DNA from 2 places in the Pseudomonas corrugata genome. Region 1 is predicted to be linked to the other one. Evidence: predicted binding sites of a transcription regulator. Region 1 holds the regulator's gene; the other holds the start of a gene.
What was found. The regulator sigma-54, encoded in region 1, starts transcription at its own class of promoters, with help from an activator protein. The targets are predictions, from matches to a motif close to ANTGGCATNNANNTTGCTNT.
Positions count from the first base shown of each region.

Region 1 (7,351 bases):
CCATCGAGCAGGCGTTGCGCTGTGAAGCGGCAGCATTCGATACCGACCCGCGGATCAGGAATGCCGACGGCACGACGCTCAATACCCACCAGGGCTGCCGGGTGTACGGCAACAGTCACGGCTTCATCGGCGGCTACGCGTCGACCCGTCACAGCCTCAGCTGCGTGATGATTGCCGAAGCCAATGGCCAGATGCAGCGCGATTACTGGTACGACGTGAACCGCCAGGGCAATCTGCTGATGGACCCGCTGGTGATTGGCCAGAAAGCCGCGCAACGGGCGGCCAGTCGTTTGGGCGCGCGACCTGTGCCGACCTGTGAAGTGCCGGTACTGTTTGCCGCCGAGTTGGCTGGTGGGTTGTTCGGCAGCTTCCTGTCAGCGGTGTCCGGCGGCAATCTGTATCGCAAGTCTTCGTTTCTCGAAGGCTCGCTGGGGCAGAAACTGTTCCCGGAATGGATGACCATCGATGAACGTCCGCACCTGATGCAGGCCATGGGCAGTTCGGCTTTCGACGGTGATGGCCTGGCCACGTATGCCAAGCCGTTCGTGGAGAGGGGGGAACTGGTGTCCTACATTCTCGGCACGTATTCGGGTCGCAAACTCGGCATGCCGAGCACCGCCAATGCGGGTGGCGTGCACAACCTGTTCGTGACCCATGGCGAAGAGGACCAGGCGGCCTTGCTGCGGCGGATGGGCAAAGGGTTGCTGGTGACCGAACTGATGGGCCATGGCCTGAACATGGTAACCGGCGATTACTCCCGGGGTGCGGCCGGGTTCTGGGTCGAAAATGGCGAGATTCAGTTCCCTGTCCAGGAAGTGACCATTGCCGGCAACATGCGCGACATGTTCAAGCAGATCGTGGCGGTGGGGAATGATCTGGAGCTGCGCAGCAACATCCGCACCGGTTCGGTGCTGATCGAGCGAATGATGGTGGCTGGCAGCTGACCTCGTTGCAATAAAAAAGGCGCGGCATCCCTAATGGGTGACGCGCCTTTTTTGTACTCGCGAAACCAAGAGCCTGAGCCTGGAGCTTATTCGCCCTCATCGAAGTAGCGGTTGATCAGGTCCACCAGGGCATCCATCGCCTCATGTTCTTGTTCACCTTGGGTTTGCAGGTGAATCGTGGTGCCCTTGCCCGCTGCAAGCATCATCATGGCCATGATGCTTTTACCGTCGATCATGGTTTCAGGCTCAGGCGTCCGACCGACGCGGATGGTCGTCTCCTTGAACTGACCGGCAACGCCGACAAACTTGGCTGAAGCCCGGGCGTGCAAGCCCAGCTTGTTGATGATTTCAATTTCCCGAGCAGGCATCGCGATATGAATCCTTTAGCTGAGGTCGCGGTGGCGAACCTGGACGTTCTTCAGGGATTGTTGCAGGAGCTGGCCCAGGCGCTCGGTCAGATAGACGGAGCGGTGATGACCACCGGTACAGCCGATGGCAATCGTGACATAGGCACGGTTGCTTGCGGCGAAACGGGGTAGCCATTTAAGCAGGTAGCCGGAGATGTCCTGGAACATTTCCTCGACATCCGGTTGAGCCGCCAGGTAGTCGATCACCGGTTGGTCGAGCCCGGATTGCTCGCGCAGCTCCGGTTTCCAATATGGGTTGGGCAGGCAGCGCACATCGAACACCAGGTCGGCGTCTACCGGCATGCCACGCTTGAAGCCGAACGACTCCACCAGGAACGCCGTGCCGGGCTCCGGCTGGTTCAGCAGGCGCAACTTGATGGTGTCGCGCAACTGATACAGGTTCAGGTTCGTGGTATTGACCTTCAAGTCCGCGAGGTCGGCAATCGGTCCGAGCAACTGGCTTTCGTCTTCAATGGCTTCGGCCAGCGAGCGGTTGGCATTGCTCAGCGGGTGGCGCCGTCGGGTCTCGGAAAAGCGCTTGAGCAGTGTTTCATCATCGGCATCCAGATACAGGACATCGCACTGGATATGCCGGCTGCGCACTTCCTCGAGCAGCTCGGGGAAACGCGACAAGTGGCTTGGCAGGTTGCGCGCATCGACGGAAACCGCCACCAGCGGTTGCGCCAGCTCGGTATGGATCAGCGCCCGCTCGGCCAACTCTGGCAGCAGGCCGGCCGGCAGGTTGTCGATGCAATAGTAGCCGCTGTCCTCAAGCACATTGAGCGCCGTGCTTTTACCGGAGCCGGAGCGGCCGCTAACGATGATCAGGCGCATGATTAATGACCGTTCTGCTCGTCCAGGACGACCTGATACAAGGCTTGGTTACTCGGTGCGCTGCGCAGTTTTTCGCGCACTTCCTTGCGGTCCAGCATGCTGGCGATCTGGCGCAGCAGTTCAAGATGCGCATCGGTCGCTGCTTCCGGAACCAGCAATACGAACAACAGGTCAACCGGTGCGCCGTCGATGGCGTCGAAATCTATGGCGGCTTCAAGGTGCAGCAGCGCGCTGATGGGCGTGATGCATCCCTTGAGGCGACAGTGAGGAATGGCGATGCCGTTGCCAAAACCGGTGGAACCGAGTTTTTCACGGGCAACCAGGGCCTCGAAAACGTCCTGCATTTCCAGATCCGGCACTTCGCGGTGGATCAGGTTGGCAATTTGTTCGAGGGCTTTCTTTTTACTGCCGCCCGGCGCGTTCACCATGGAACGGCCGGGGGTCAGGATGGTTTCTAGTCGGATCATGGATTGGGGGAGTTAACGACCGGTAGCGCCCTGGAGGAGGCTCTGGGTCTTTTCCTTATGCTTTTTGAGTTGGCGATCCAGCTTGTCGGTCAGCAGGTCAATCGCGGCGTACATGTCTGTATGCTCCGCATTGGCAACCACCTCTCCGCCGGGGATATGCAGTGTGGCTTCGATTTTCTGCAGCAGCTTCTCGACGTTCATCGTGACCTGCACGTTGGTGATCTTGTCGAAATGCCGTTCCAATCGGTCGAGTTTTTCGCCGATGTAGGTACGCAGGGGTTCGGTCACTTCCAGTTGGTGTCCACTGATGTTGACTTGCATACAGCTTCTCCTTCGTTGCCAGTGCATAAAGCGGCAGGCAGAAATACCTGCCACTGGAACGCTGTGGCGTGGCCTGTTACATCAACCGCTTGCGTTCGCTCGAAGGCGCGATCCCGAGGGATTCGCGATACTTGGCGACGGTACGGCGGGCCACCTGAATGCCTTGTGCCTCCAGTAAACCAGCGATCTTGCTGTCACTCAACGGCTTTTTCTGATTTTCCGCGGCCACCAGTTTCTTGATGATCGCGCGGATGGCCGTGGAAGAGCATTCGCCGCCTTCGGAGGTGCTGACGTGGCTGGAGAAAAAATATTTCAATTCGTAGATACCCCGTGGGGTATGCATGAATTTCTGCGTGGTCACACGGGAAATTGTCGATTCGTGCATGCCCACTGCCTCGGCAATGTCGTGAAGGACCAGCGGTTTCATCGCTTCGTCGCCGTAGTCCAGGAAGCCGCGTTGGTGCTCGACGATCTGGGTGGCGACCTTCATCAGGGTTTCGTTGCGACTCTGCAGGCTCTTGATGAACCAGCGCGCTTCCTGCAGCTGGTTGCGCATGAAGGTGTTGTCGGCGCTGGTGTCGGCACGCTTTACAAAGCCGGCATACTGGGCGTTGACCCGCAGCTTGGGTACCGACTCCTGGTTCAGCTCCACCAGCCAGCGATCGTTGTGCTTGCGCACGATCACATCGGGAACCACGTACTCGGGCTCGGTGGCCTCGATCTGGGAGCCCGGGCGCGGGTTGAGGCTCTGGACCAGTTCGATCACCTGGCGCAGTTCATCTTCCTTGAGCTTCATGCGTCGCATCAGTTGGCTGTAGTCGCGGCCGCCCAGCAGATCGATATAGTCGGTGACCAGTCGCTTGGCTTCGGCCAGCCATGGCGTCTTGGCGGACAACTGGCGCAGTTGCAGGAGCAGGCACTCACCCAGGTTGCGGGCGCCGATGCCGGCCGGCTCGAACTGCTGGATACGGTGCAGGACGGCCTCGATCTCGTCCAGCTCGATGTCCAGCTCCGGATCGAAGGCTTCGAGAATTTCTTCGAGGGTTTCGTCCAGGTAGCCCTGGTTGTTGATGCAGTCGATCAGGGTCACGGCGATCAGGCGATCGGTGTCGGACATCGGTGCCAGGTTCAGTTGCCACAGCAGGTGGCTTTGCAGGCTTTCACCGGCGGAGGTGCGGGTGGTGAAGTCCCACTCGTCATCATCGCTGCTCGGCAGGCTGCTGGCGCTGGTCTGGTAGACGTCTTCCCAGGCCGTGTCCACGGGCAGGTCGTTGGGGATGCGTTCGTTCCATTCGCCATCCTCGAGGTTGTCCACCGTCGGGGCGGCTTCCTCCTGGTAGGACGGTTCCTGGGTCTCGGTATTGGGTTTCTGCTCGACGTTGTCGGCCAGCGGATCAGTGTTGTCGAAGTCGTCGCCTTCTTCCTGGCGTTCGAGCATCGGATTGGATTCCAGGGCCTCTTGGATTTCCTGTTGCAGGTCCAGGGTCGACAATTGGAGCAGGCGGATGGCCTGTTGCAGCTGCGGTGTCATCGTCAGCTGCTGGCCCATTCTCAAGACTAGCGATGGTTTCATGGCAGGGGCTTAACACCTTATTCGCCGGCGCACATGCGCCATCCACTACAAGGGCGCCGAAGCGCCAAACCTTAAGCAAATTATATGCCTGAAGCAGAAGTGTTTGCCTAGGGGAATTTCTCAATTAGTTCCCCGATGATAGGGGATTCACTGAGAGTATCCCGAAGCGTTGCGTGTTTGAGTCCGCAGCGCAGGGACATTTGCCAGGCACTTCGCTTACAGGCGGAACTCATGGCCCAGATACACTTCCTTGACCAGTTCGTTGGCCAGGATGGTGGTGGAGTCACCTTCGGCGATCAATTGGCCGTCATTGACGATGTAGGCGGTTTCACAGATGTCCAGCGTCTCGCGCACGTTGTGGTCGGTGATCAGCACGCCGATCCCCTTCGCCTTGAGGTGGTGGATGATCTGCTTGATGTCACCTACCGAAATCGGGTCCACGCCGGCGAACGGTTCGTCGAGCAGAATGAATTTCGGTGCGGTGGCCAGGGCGCGGGCAATTTCCACTCGACGCCGTTCGCCACCGGACAGGCTCATGCCCAGGTTGTCGCGGATGTGGCTGATGTGGAATTCCTGCAGCAGGCTTTCCAGCTCCTGACGACGACCGGCCTTGTCGAGTTCCTTGCGGGTTTCGAGAATCGCCATGATGTTGTCGGCTACCGACAGTTTGCGGAAGATCGACGCTTCTTGTGGCAGGTAGCCGATGCCGGCCTTTGCCCGGCCATGCATCGGCTGGTGGCTGACGTCCAGGTCGTCGATCAGGACGCGGCCCTGATCGGCCTGGACCAGGCCGACGATCATGTAGAAACAGGTGGTCTTGCCCGCGCCGTTGGGGCCGAGCAGACCGACGATCTGCCCGCTGTCGATGGACAGGCTGACATCGCGCACGACCTGACGGCTCTTGTAGCTCTTGGCCAGGTGCTGAGCTTTCAGAGTTGCCATTACTGGGGCCTTTGCTCGGTTTTCTTTTTCGGCTGGATGACCATGTCGATCCGTGGGCGCTGCTCGGTCACCTTGCTGCCGGTGGCGCGACCGGCGCTGGCGAGTTTCTTGTTCGTGTCGTAGACGATTTTCTCGCCTTGGGTGACGTTGTTGTCCTTGTCGATGACCTTGGCACGATCGATCAGTACGACGCGGTCCTGGGACGCGTGATACTGGATGGTCACGCCGTAGCCTTGCACGGGCTTGGTGTCGCCGGCCGTTTGCAGTTGCTCGAAATAGGCCAGGTTGCCCACCGAGGTCACTACGTCGATATCGCCGGACTGGGTGCGGGTAATGGTCACGGTGTTGCCGGTGACCTTCATTGAGCCCTGAGTGATGATCACGTCGCCTTTATAAGTGGCGACCCCGTTCTTGTCGTCCAATTGGGCGTCGTCGGCCTGGATGCGGATAGGCTGATCACGGTCGTTGGGAAGAGACCAGGCGCTCGCGCTTCCCAGTGCTGCGCCCAGACTGAGCAAAATAGGGAGGGTTTTAGCGAGCTTCATACTGTCCTCTTACGTTCGATAGCAGGTGTATCCTGCTTTCCTTCAGATACGCTTTCATTCCCGTGCCGGTCGATACACCACCGGCGCCGTCGATTCTAACGGGTTGCTCGGTCTGCGCATATTGTCGCTGCGGGAACACGGTCATGCGAGTGCTGGTGATGATGGTCGTGCGGTTCTTCTCGTCGGTTCGTGCGACGCGTACCGAGTCGATCAGTTCCACTTCGGTGCCGCCGGAGTTGACTTCGGCACGCTTGCTCTGCACGTGCCACGGAAACTCCGTGCCACGGAACATGTTCAGGTCCGGATTGGCGACCAGTGTAATGTCGGTGGCCTTGACGTGATCGACCTTGTCGGACGTCATTTCGTACTGCACCTTGCCGTCAGGCAGGTACTGCAGTGTATGCGTGTTGGTCGCGTACCAGTCGATATCGTTTTCCTCGACCTTGACGGCAGGGCGGTCGAGAAAGCGCTCGGGGCTGATGTTCCAGTAGCCCACCGCCGCGAAAATTGCCGCGATACACGCGAACAGCAGGATGGTGCGAATTTTCTTGCTCAGCATAAATGGCTCACAGGTACGCGGCGTTTGCCGCTTCGAGGCGGCCCTGGGCGCGCAGGATCAGTTCGCAGAATTCACGGGCCGCGCCTTCGCCGCCTCGCGCGGCGGTAACGCCGTGGGCGTGCTCGCGTACGAAGCCGGCTGCGTTGGCCACTGCCATGCCCAGGCCAACCCGACGGATCACCGGCAGGTCAGGCAGATCGTCACCCAGGTACGCAACCTGTTCATAGCTTAGATTGAGTTGGCCCAGGAGCTCGTCCAGGACCACCAGTTTATCCTCGCGGCCCTGATAAAGGTGGGGGATGCCGAGGTTCTTTGCGCGCCGTTCGACCACCGGGGTCTTGCGGCCGCTGATGATGGCCGTCTGCACGCCGGCGGCCATCAGCATCTTGATGCCCTGGCCGTCGAGGGTATTGAACGTCTTGAACTCGCTGCCGTCTTCGAGGAAATACAGGCGTCCGTCGGTCAGCACGCCGTCCACGTCGAACACGGCCAGCTTGATGTCTTTAGCTCGTTGCAGCAGGTCTGCGTTCATTTACATGACTCCTGCACGCAGCAAGTCGTGCATGTTCAGGGCGCCCACCGGGCGGTCTTCGGCATCGACCACCACCAAGGCGCTGATCTTGTGGTCTTCCATGATTTTCAGGGCTTCGGCAGCGAGCATGTCCGCGCGGGCCGTCTTGCCATGGGGCGTCATGACCTGCTCAATGGTGGCACTGTGCACATCGATGGTGCGGTCCAGAGTGCGACGCAGGTCGCCGT
Region 1 is NZ_CP130434.1:1,262,594-1,269,944, forward strand. It holds gene pmbA (metalloprotease PmbA) at 1-944, shown strand, start outside; gene QZH45_RS05515 (HPr family phosphocarrier protein) at 1,031-1,312, opposite strand; gene rapZ (RNase adapter RapZ) at 1,328-2,185, opposite strand; gene ptsN (PTS IIA-like nitrogen regulatory protein PtsN) at 2,188-2,652, opposite strand; gene hpf (ribosome hibernation-promoting factor, HPF/YfiA family) at 2,665-2,973, opposite strand; gene QZH45_RS05535 (RNA polymerase factor sigma-54) at 3,050-4,546, opposite strand; gene lptB (LPS export ABC transporter ATP-binding protein) at 4,763-5,488, opposite strand; gene lptA (lipopolysaccharide transport periplasmic protein LptA) at 5,488-6,033, opposite strand; gene lptC (LPS export ABC transporter periplasmic protein LptC) at 6,020-6,592, opposite strand; gene QZH45_RS05555 (KdsC family phosphatase) at 6,600-7,124, opposite strand; gene QZH45_RS05560 (KpsF/GutQ family sugar-phosphate isomerase) at 7,125-7,351, opposite strand, start outside.

Region 2 (7,351 bases), 1.3 Mb from region 1:
TGTGGGATACCGCTCCGGTGATCGCCACAGCCGAAGCCGTTCTCCGCCAGTGGCTGACCGACAACGCACCGAACCTGGGCGGCGTGCCAGTGGAGCACCTCTGGACGATTCGCGAACAGGTATTGCGCGAAGAGCCTGGCCTGAAGCATCGCATCAGCGCATTACGCCGGCGGGTGCTGTTCCGCGCGCTGCAAGAAGCCGGCTATGACCAGTGGCAAGCGTCCGAGCTGGCGGACCAGGGGTTCGAGACGTTCCTGCATGCTCGCCATCAATTGGAGGTGTTTCCCGAGGTGCAACCCACCCTGGAAATCCTCGCCAACCACTTCGCCCTCGGCGTGGTCACCAATGGCAACGCCGATGTGCGGCGCCTCGGGCTGGCGGATTACTTCAAGTTCGCGCTGTGTGCCGAGGACATCGGTATCGCCAAACCTGATGCGCGGCTGTTCCACGAGGCCCTGCAACGCGGCGGTGCCACGGCGCAGACCGCCGTGCACGTTGGCGATCATCCCGGTGACGATATTGCCGGCGCCCAACAGGCCGGCCTGCGGGCGGTATGGTTCAATCCGACAGGCAAGGCCTGGGATGCCGACCATGCGCCGGATGCAGAGATCCGCAGCCTGACCGAGTTGCCGGGGTTGTTGGCGGGGTGGCATGGCCAGGGCTGAGTCCGAGAACACCACTAAACCCTGTGGGAGCGAGCCTGCTCGCGATGAGGGAGTGCCAGTGACATTCATTTAACAGACACACCGCCATCGCGAGCAGGCTCGCTCCCACAAGGGCCGGCGCAACAGTTTTATGCCCATGAAAAAGCCCGCGACGACGGCGGGCTTTTTCGGCAAGCAGGAAGCAGAACTCAGATAGGGCGGCTGCCGTACTTGTTGTCAGGCTTCTTGGGCGGATCGGCGACCACATTGGCCTCCACTTCCTGCACCTTTCCGCCCCTGGCCAGGAATTCTTCCATGGCCTTGGCGAGCGCATCACGCTCCTTGTTCTTGGCCTCTACGCTCGGCAACTCGTCGACCGACACCGCAGCCTTGGCCTTACCCTTGGCGGTCGGGGCCGGTATATCGGCGCCATCGTCGTCGGCAACGTCTTCGGCCGCCGCTTCCAGGCCGTCTTCGGCCTCGTCTTCTTCACCTACTTCGAGGTCGTCGTTTTCCAGATCATCGTCGCTCATGTTCTACCTCATGACTTGCGAAAAGCAGATTAGTTATAGCCCAGCTACGCCATCTGTCGAAGGCTGCCAGAAAAAATTCAACATCCACCGGCAATCGGCGGTCATGCCCCTTCACCGTACAAGGTGGCGAGGACTTTACGAGCACCGCCATGATCACGGTGCTCGCCCAGATAAACACCTTGCCAGGTACCCAGTGCCAGTCGCCCGTCCGTCACCGGAAGGCTGAGCTGACATCCCAGCACGCTGGCCTTGAAGTGCGCCGGGAGGTCGTCCAGGCCTTCGTCGTTGTGCTCATAATCGGCAGTTCCTTGTGGGATCAGCCGATTGAAAAATCGTTCGAAGTCTCGACGTACCGCCGGATCGGCGTTCTCGTTGATGGTCAACGAGGCCGAGGTATGCTGCAGCCACAGATGCAACAGACCGACGCGACAAGCCCGTAGTTCAGGCAGGCCGGCGAGCAACTCGTCCGTCACCAGATGAAAGCCCCGGGGCCTTGCCCGCAGGGTGATCAGCGTCTGTTGCCACATACAGTTCTCCGCACGCTCGGCGCGCATTCTAGCGCGCTCAGGAAAAAAACAAAGAGCCTAATATTCCACCTTCGACGTAAGCCTTTGGCGCCGGAAAACCCTTGTCACCCACAAGACAGAAAGACTTCGGAAAAACTGGCTCTTCCTGTGAGCGTTGACAAATTCCAGGCAAAAAAATGCCCGGCGAACCGGGCATATTTTTTGCCTGGGTTTACAGGTTGTAACCCCGCTCGTTGTGCTGGGCCAGATCCAGGCCAACGGCCTCTTCTTCCTCGGAGACACGCAGCCCCATGACGGCATCCAGGACCTTGAGGATGATGAAGGTGACGATCGCGGTGTAGATCACCGTGAAGCCCACGCCTTTGACTTGAATCCACACTTGCGCAGCAATGTCCGTCACTGTGCCGAAGCCACCCAGTGCAGGCGCTGCAAATACGCCGGTGAGGATCGCACCGAGGATACCGCCGATGCCATGCACGCCGAAGGCATCCAGGGAATCGTCATAGCCGAGTTTGCGTTTGAGGGTGGTTGCGCAGAAGAAGCACACCACGCCCGCCGCCAGGCCGATGACCAGGGCGCCCATCGGGCCCACGGTGCCGGCAGCCGGAGTAATCGCAACCAGACCCGCCACCACGCCTGAAGCAATGCCCAGTGCGCTTGGCTTGCCGTGGGTGATCCACTCGGCAAACATCCAGCCCAATGCTGCGGCAGCGGTAGCAATTTGAGTGACCAGCATGGCCATGCCGGCCGTGCCGTTGGCGGCGACGGCGGAACCGGCGTTGAAGCCGAACCAGCCGACCCACAGCATGGCGGCGCCCATCAGGGTGTAACCCAGGTTATGCGGCGCCATTGGTGTGGTCGGGAAGCCTTTGCGCTTGCCCAGTACCAGGCACGCCACCAGGCCTGCGATACCGGCGTTGATGTGCACCACGGTGCCGCCGGCGAAGTCGAGCACGCCCCAGTCCCACAGCAGGCCGCCGTTACCGGACCAGACCATGTGCGCAATCGGCGCATACACCAGGGTGAACCACACGCCCATGAAGATGAGCATGGCGGAGAATTTCATCCGCTCGGCAAAGGCGCCAACGATCAGGGCCGGGGTGATAATGGCGAAGGTCATCTGGAAAGTGACGAATACTGCTTCAGGGAACAGCGCTGTCGGACCGGTGATGCTCGCCGGGGTCACGCCCGCCAGGAACGCCTTGCCCAGGCCACCGACGAAGGAGTTGAAGTTGACGACGCCCTGTTCCATGCCGGTGGTGTCGAACGCAATGCTGTAGCCATAGATGACCCACAGGATGCTGATCAGACCGGTAATGGCGAAGCACTGCATCATCACGGAAAGAAGGTTTTTCGACCGAACCATGCCGCCGTAGAACAGCGCCAGGCCAGGAATGGTCATGAACAGTACAAGAATGGTGGACGTCAGCATCCAGGCGGTGTCGCCGGAGTTGAGGACAGGGGCTGCCGCTTCTTCTGCCATGGCCAGGCCAGGCATTACGAAGGACAACAGGGCTCCTAGCCCTGCGAATTTACGCAGAGTCATATTGTTTTCTCCTGGGGCGTTGGGTTTGGCGGCTTTAGATGGCGTCGGTATCGGTTTCGCCGGTACGGATGCGAATAGCCTGTTCCAGATTGACCACAAAGATCTTTCCGTCACCGATCTTGCCGGTGTTGGCGGCCTTGGTGATTGCCTCGATCACCCGGTCAAGATCCTTGTCGTCAATGGCGACGTCGATCTTCACCTTGGGCAGGAAATCGACCACGTATTCCGCGCCGCGATACAGCTCGGTGTGACCTTTCTGCCGGCCGAAGCCTTTGACCTCAGTAACGGTGATGCCCTGCACGCCGATCTCGGACAACGACTCGCGCACATCGTCCAGTTTGAACGGCTTGATGATGGCAGTGACTAGCTTCATGAAACTCTCTCCCGAATTGGTGGACTTGCCCCAGGAAAACAAACCCGACTCAAGTCTAAGCGCAGTGCCTGGCTTTGTAACGCACCGTCGGCCCAAGTTGTCCGACCAGCGCCAGTCAACCGTGCCAGCCGCAGCTCCCCGCTTCGTCTGGCTGCACTGCATTCGTCACAACGACTGCATCAGTGCATGGGTCATGAGCCTCTAAGCAGAAACCTTGCCATCTGTGCCCAAGTCCCGTGTTTTCAAGGATTTACTTGCCGCATCAGCCTCCGCCACCTCAAGAACCGCAACGATACGCACAACAACAGTGCGGCACCGCTCGACCCTGTGCGCGAAAAACGTGCATCCAGCGCATGCGGATTGACTATAGACACTGCGTGATACACTGCCGCCATCGTTTCCAGGATTGCTGCCATGCTTGCCCCCAAAGACCTGCTAGACGCCCTCAGCGGCCACGCCTCCCGCCTCCTGAGCGGTGACACTCCGCTGCCCAAAAGCGAAATCGAAGGCCAGTTCAAGGCGCTGTTGCAAAGCGGCTTCAGCAAGCTGGACCTGGTGAGCCGGGAAGAATTCGACAGTCAGATGGTCGTGCTGGCCCGCACCCGGGCGCGCCTCGAAAGCCTGGAGGCGAAGGTGGCAGAGCTGGAGGCGCGGCTGGCTCCAGCGGAGGAGTAAACAGCCGCGACAAGACCTGCTTACCCACCCGCTGCTTGCAGGGATTGCCCCTGATCAAGCGCTATCGGCAGCTCCAACGCAAACAAAGCTCCCTGCCCAGGCCCGGCACTCTGCACGGTCAGCTCGCCGCCCATTTCATGGGTCGCAAGGATGCAACTGTGCAGGCCGAAACCGTGGCCGTCGACCCGTGTCGTGAAACCGTGCTCGAACAGCCGGGGTAGATTGTCCATGGCGATACCCTCGCCGTTGTCCTCGACCTCGATTCGCACACGCTTGTCATCAATGGCTTTCAGGCGCAGGGTGATCCGCGACGGGCGATCCGTGACCGGATCAAGCGCCTGCTTGGCGTTGTTGATCAGGTTGATCAGTATCTGCAGCACCTTGTGCTTATCCAGCGCCATTGTCGGGACGTCATTGAGTTCCTTGACCAGTGTCACCTGATGACGGGCCAGGGACACATGACAGATGCGCACCACATCCTCGATCAACTCTCGCAACGAGCCTGCCTCCAGCACACTGGAATTACCGGCATATGACTGCTGGGTGGCAACGATTTCCTTGATATGGTCAATGCTCCTGGTCAACTGCGCCAACTCGTTGATCATGCTCTGCTGCTCGACGGCCAGCGACTCGGCCAGCTTGCCGAGATAGTCCGGCAACGCGCGACCTTTCGGATTGCTACTGAAGAAGTCGCCGAGATTATCGGAATGCTCCTTCATCAATTGAACGACCTTGGCGACCCCCTACCCTTTGGACGTATGCACTTTGTCATACAGGACCTGGGCCGACACATTGACGCTATTGAGTACGTTGCCCACGTTATGCAGCACATTCGTGGCGATTTCCGCCATGCCCGCCCGGCGTGCGGTGGTGACCAGTTCAGCCTGGGCCTCGCGCAACTCGTCGTTGACCCTGGCCATTTGCTGCGGGCTGGGAATCTTCAGGGCCGCAGGCACCAGCCGGATCAGCAGGACGGCGGTAATCACCGAAGCAATCGCGGTGATCACCTTAACCAGCGCCGACAGCCAGTAGTAGGGTTGCCAGATGGTCAGGATTTCCATCACATGGCTGGTCCCGCAGGCCAGGATGAAAACGCCGAAGGCCGCCAGCATCCAGTCGAAAGGCACGTCCTTGCGCTTGTGGATAAAGTAGATGAGCGTAAAGGGAATGGTGATGTAGGAGAACGTGATCAGCCCGTCCGCAATCACGTTGGTCCAGAGCAGATCCGGGCGCCACAGATAGCAATGCCCATGGGGCATGAAGCGGTTATCGGTCAACAACGCCAGCAGATCGTTCATGGCCGCGTCCTCCCTGTGCCATTGGATTGCCACAGATCGCAGTCTAGCAGGGGCCATGAGCATTTTTCGGCGGCAAGGTGAAGCCTGAAGTTCACTATGCACGTTCTTAAAAAACGATGCCCCGTTAACCTCGTTGCCAATATTTATAGGGTTACGGCAAACAACATGCTCCGCGACAGAAAATAGAGCTCTGAAAAAAAATGAAACTTAAGGACAATTTTGAAGAATACACCGAGACCGAGTTTCTAGAGATTCTCAATAAGATATGGACTACAGACGTGCCCACAGAGCAAGAGCATGACAAGCTCATCGAACACTTTGCAAAAGTCACGGAGCATCCTCAAGGTAATGAACTGATTTTTTATCCAGAGTCTGGTGTCGAGGATAGTCCGGAAGGAATTCTGAAGGTCGTCAAGGAATGGCGAGCAGCCAACGGCAAGACGGGATTTAAACAGTCCTGGCAGTGACAAACACTCAGCCATGGAACTATATGAGGCTGATCTAATTTTTCCTGAGGGGGCCCCTTACTCGGCAAGTGATGACGTGGTCGATGTGATGCATCGACCATCACTACCAAGAAAATACCAGCCCGATAGCCAATGGAAACGTGACACGCCAAGTGAACACAATCATGCGGGGCAAATTACCCGAAACATCCTGCCAATATTTCACTCCTCAGTTGCCACACCGGAGCACTTTCCCACGACTAACCTTCAAGCACCGCAGGATGCGGTCTTTATATCCCCTTCAAGGAATGATTCATGTCGCTCGCCATTGTCCATAGCCGCGCCCAGGTGGGGGTGGAGGCTCCCGCCGTTACCGTTGAGGTCCATCTTGCCAATGGCCTGCCGTCATTGACGATGGTCGGCTTGCCGGAGGCGGCGGTGAAGGAAAGCAAGGACCGGGTGCGCAGCGCGATCATCAATTCGGGGCTGAACTTCCCGGCGCGGCGCATTACCTTGAACCTCGCACCAGCGGATCTACCGAAGGACGGCGGGCGGTTCGACCTGGCCATTGCTCTGGGCATCCTTGCGGCCAGCGTGCAGGTGCCGACCCTGACGCTGGACGATGTGGAATGCCTCGGTGAGCTGGCGCTATCCGGCGCTGTGCGACCGGTGCGCGGGGTATTGCCCGCAGCGCTGGCCGCACGCAAGGCCGGACGCACGCTGGTGGTGCCGCGGGCGAATGCCGAGGAAGCCTGCCTGGCCTCGGGCCTGAGAGTCATCGCCGTGGATCATCTGCTTGAAGTAGTGGCGCATTTCAACGGCCACGCTCCGGTCGAGCCCTTCGTCTCGAACGGACTGCTCTCGGCCAGCAAGCCCTACCCCGACCTGAAGGAAGTTCAAGGCCAGGTCGGGGCCAAGCGTGCCTTGCTGATCGCTGCCGCCGGCGCGCACAACCTGCTATTCAGCGGACCACCGGGTACCGGCAAGACATTGCTGGCGAGTCGTTTGCCGGGACTGCTACCGCCACTGGCCGAGAGCGAGGCCCTGGAGGTCGCGGCGATCCAGTCGGTTGCCAGTTGCGTGCCCTTGAGCCACTGGCCGCAACGCCCTTTTCGCCAGCCCCATCATTCGGCATCTGGCCCGGCGCTGGTGGGCGGAGGATCCAAACCGCAGCCAGGCGAGATCACCCTGGCCCATCATGGTGTGTTGTTCCTGGATGAATTGCCGGAGTTCGACCGCAAGGTACTGGAAGTCCTGCGGGAGCCACTCGAATCGGGCCAGATCGTCGTCTCGCGCGCCCGCGACCGCG
Region 2 is NZ_CP130434.1:6,470,894-6,478,244, forward strand. It holds gene QZH45_RS29140 (HAD family hydrolase) at 1-665, shown strand, start outside; gene sutA (transcriptional regulator SutA) at 854-1,177, opposite strand; gene QZH45_RS29150 (secondary thiamine-phosphate synthase enzyme YjbQ) at 1,279-1,704, opposite strand; gene QZH45_RS29155 (ammonium transporter) at 1,916-3,250, opposite strand; gene glnK (P-II family nitrogen regulator) at 3,285-3,623, opposite strand; gene QZH45_RS29165 (accessory factor UbiK family protein) at 4,038-4,298, shown strand; gene QZH45_RS29170 (sensor histidine kinase) at 4,319-5,017, opposite strand; gene QZH45_RS29175 (hypothetical protein) at 5,042-5,596, opposite strand; gene QZH45_RS29180 (bacteriocin immunity protein) at 5,797-6,063, shown strand; gene QZH45_RS29185 (YifB family Mg chelatase-like AAA ATPase) at 6,358-7,351, shown strand, end outside.
Region 2: a site for sigma-54 is predicted at 3,826-3,845, ahead of glnK (P-II family nitrogen regulator). Genes of this name have one in related genera too.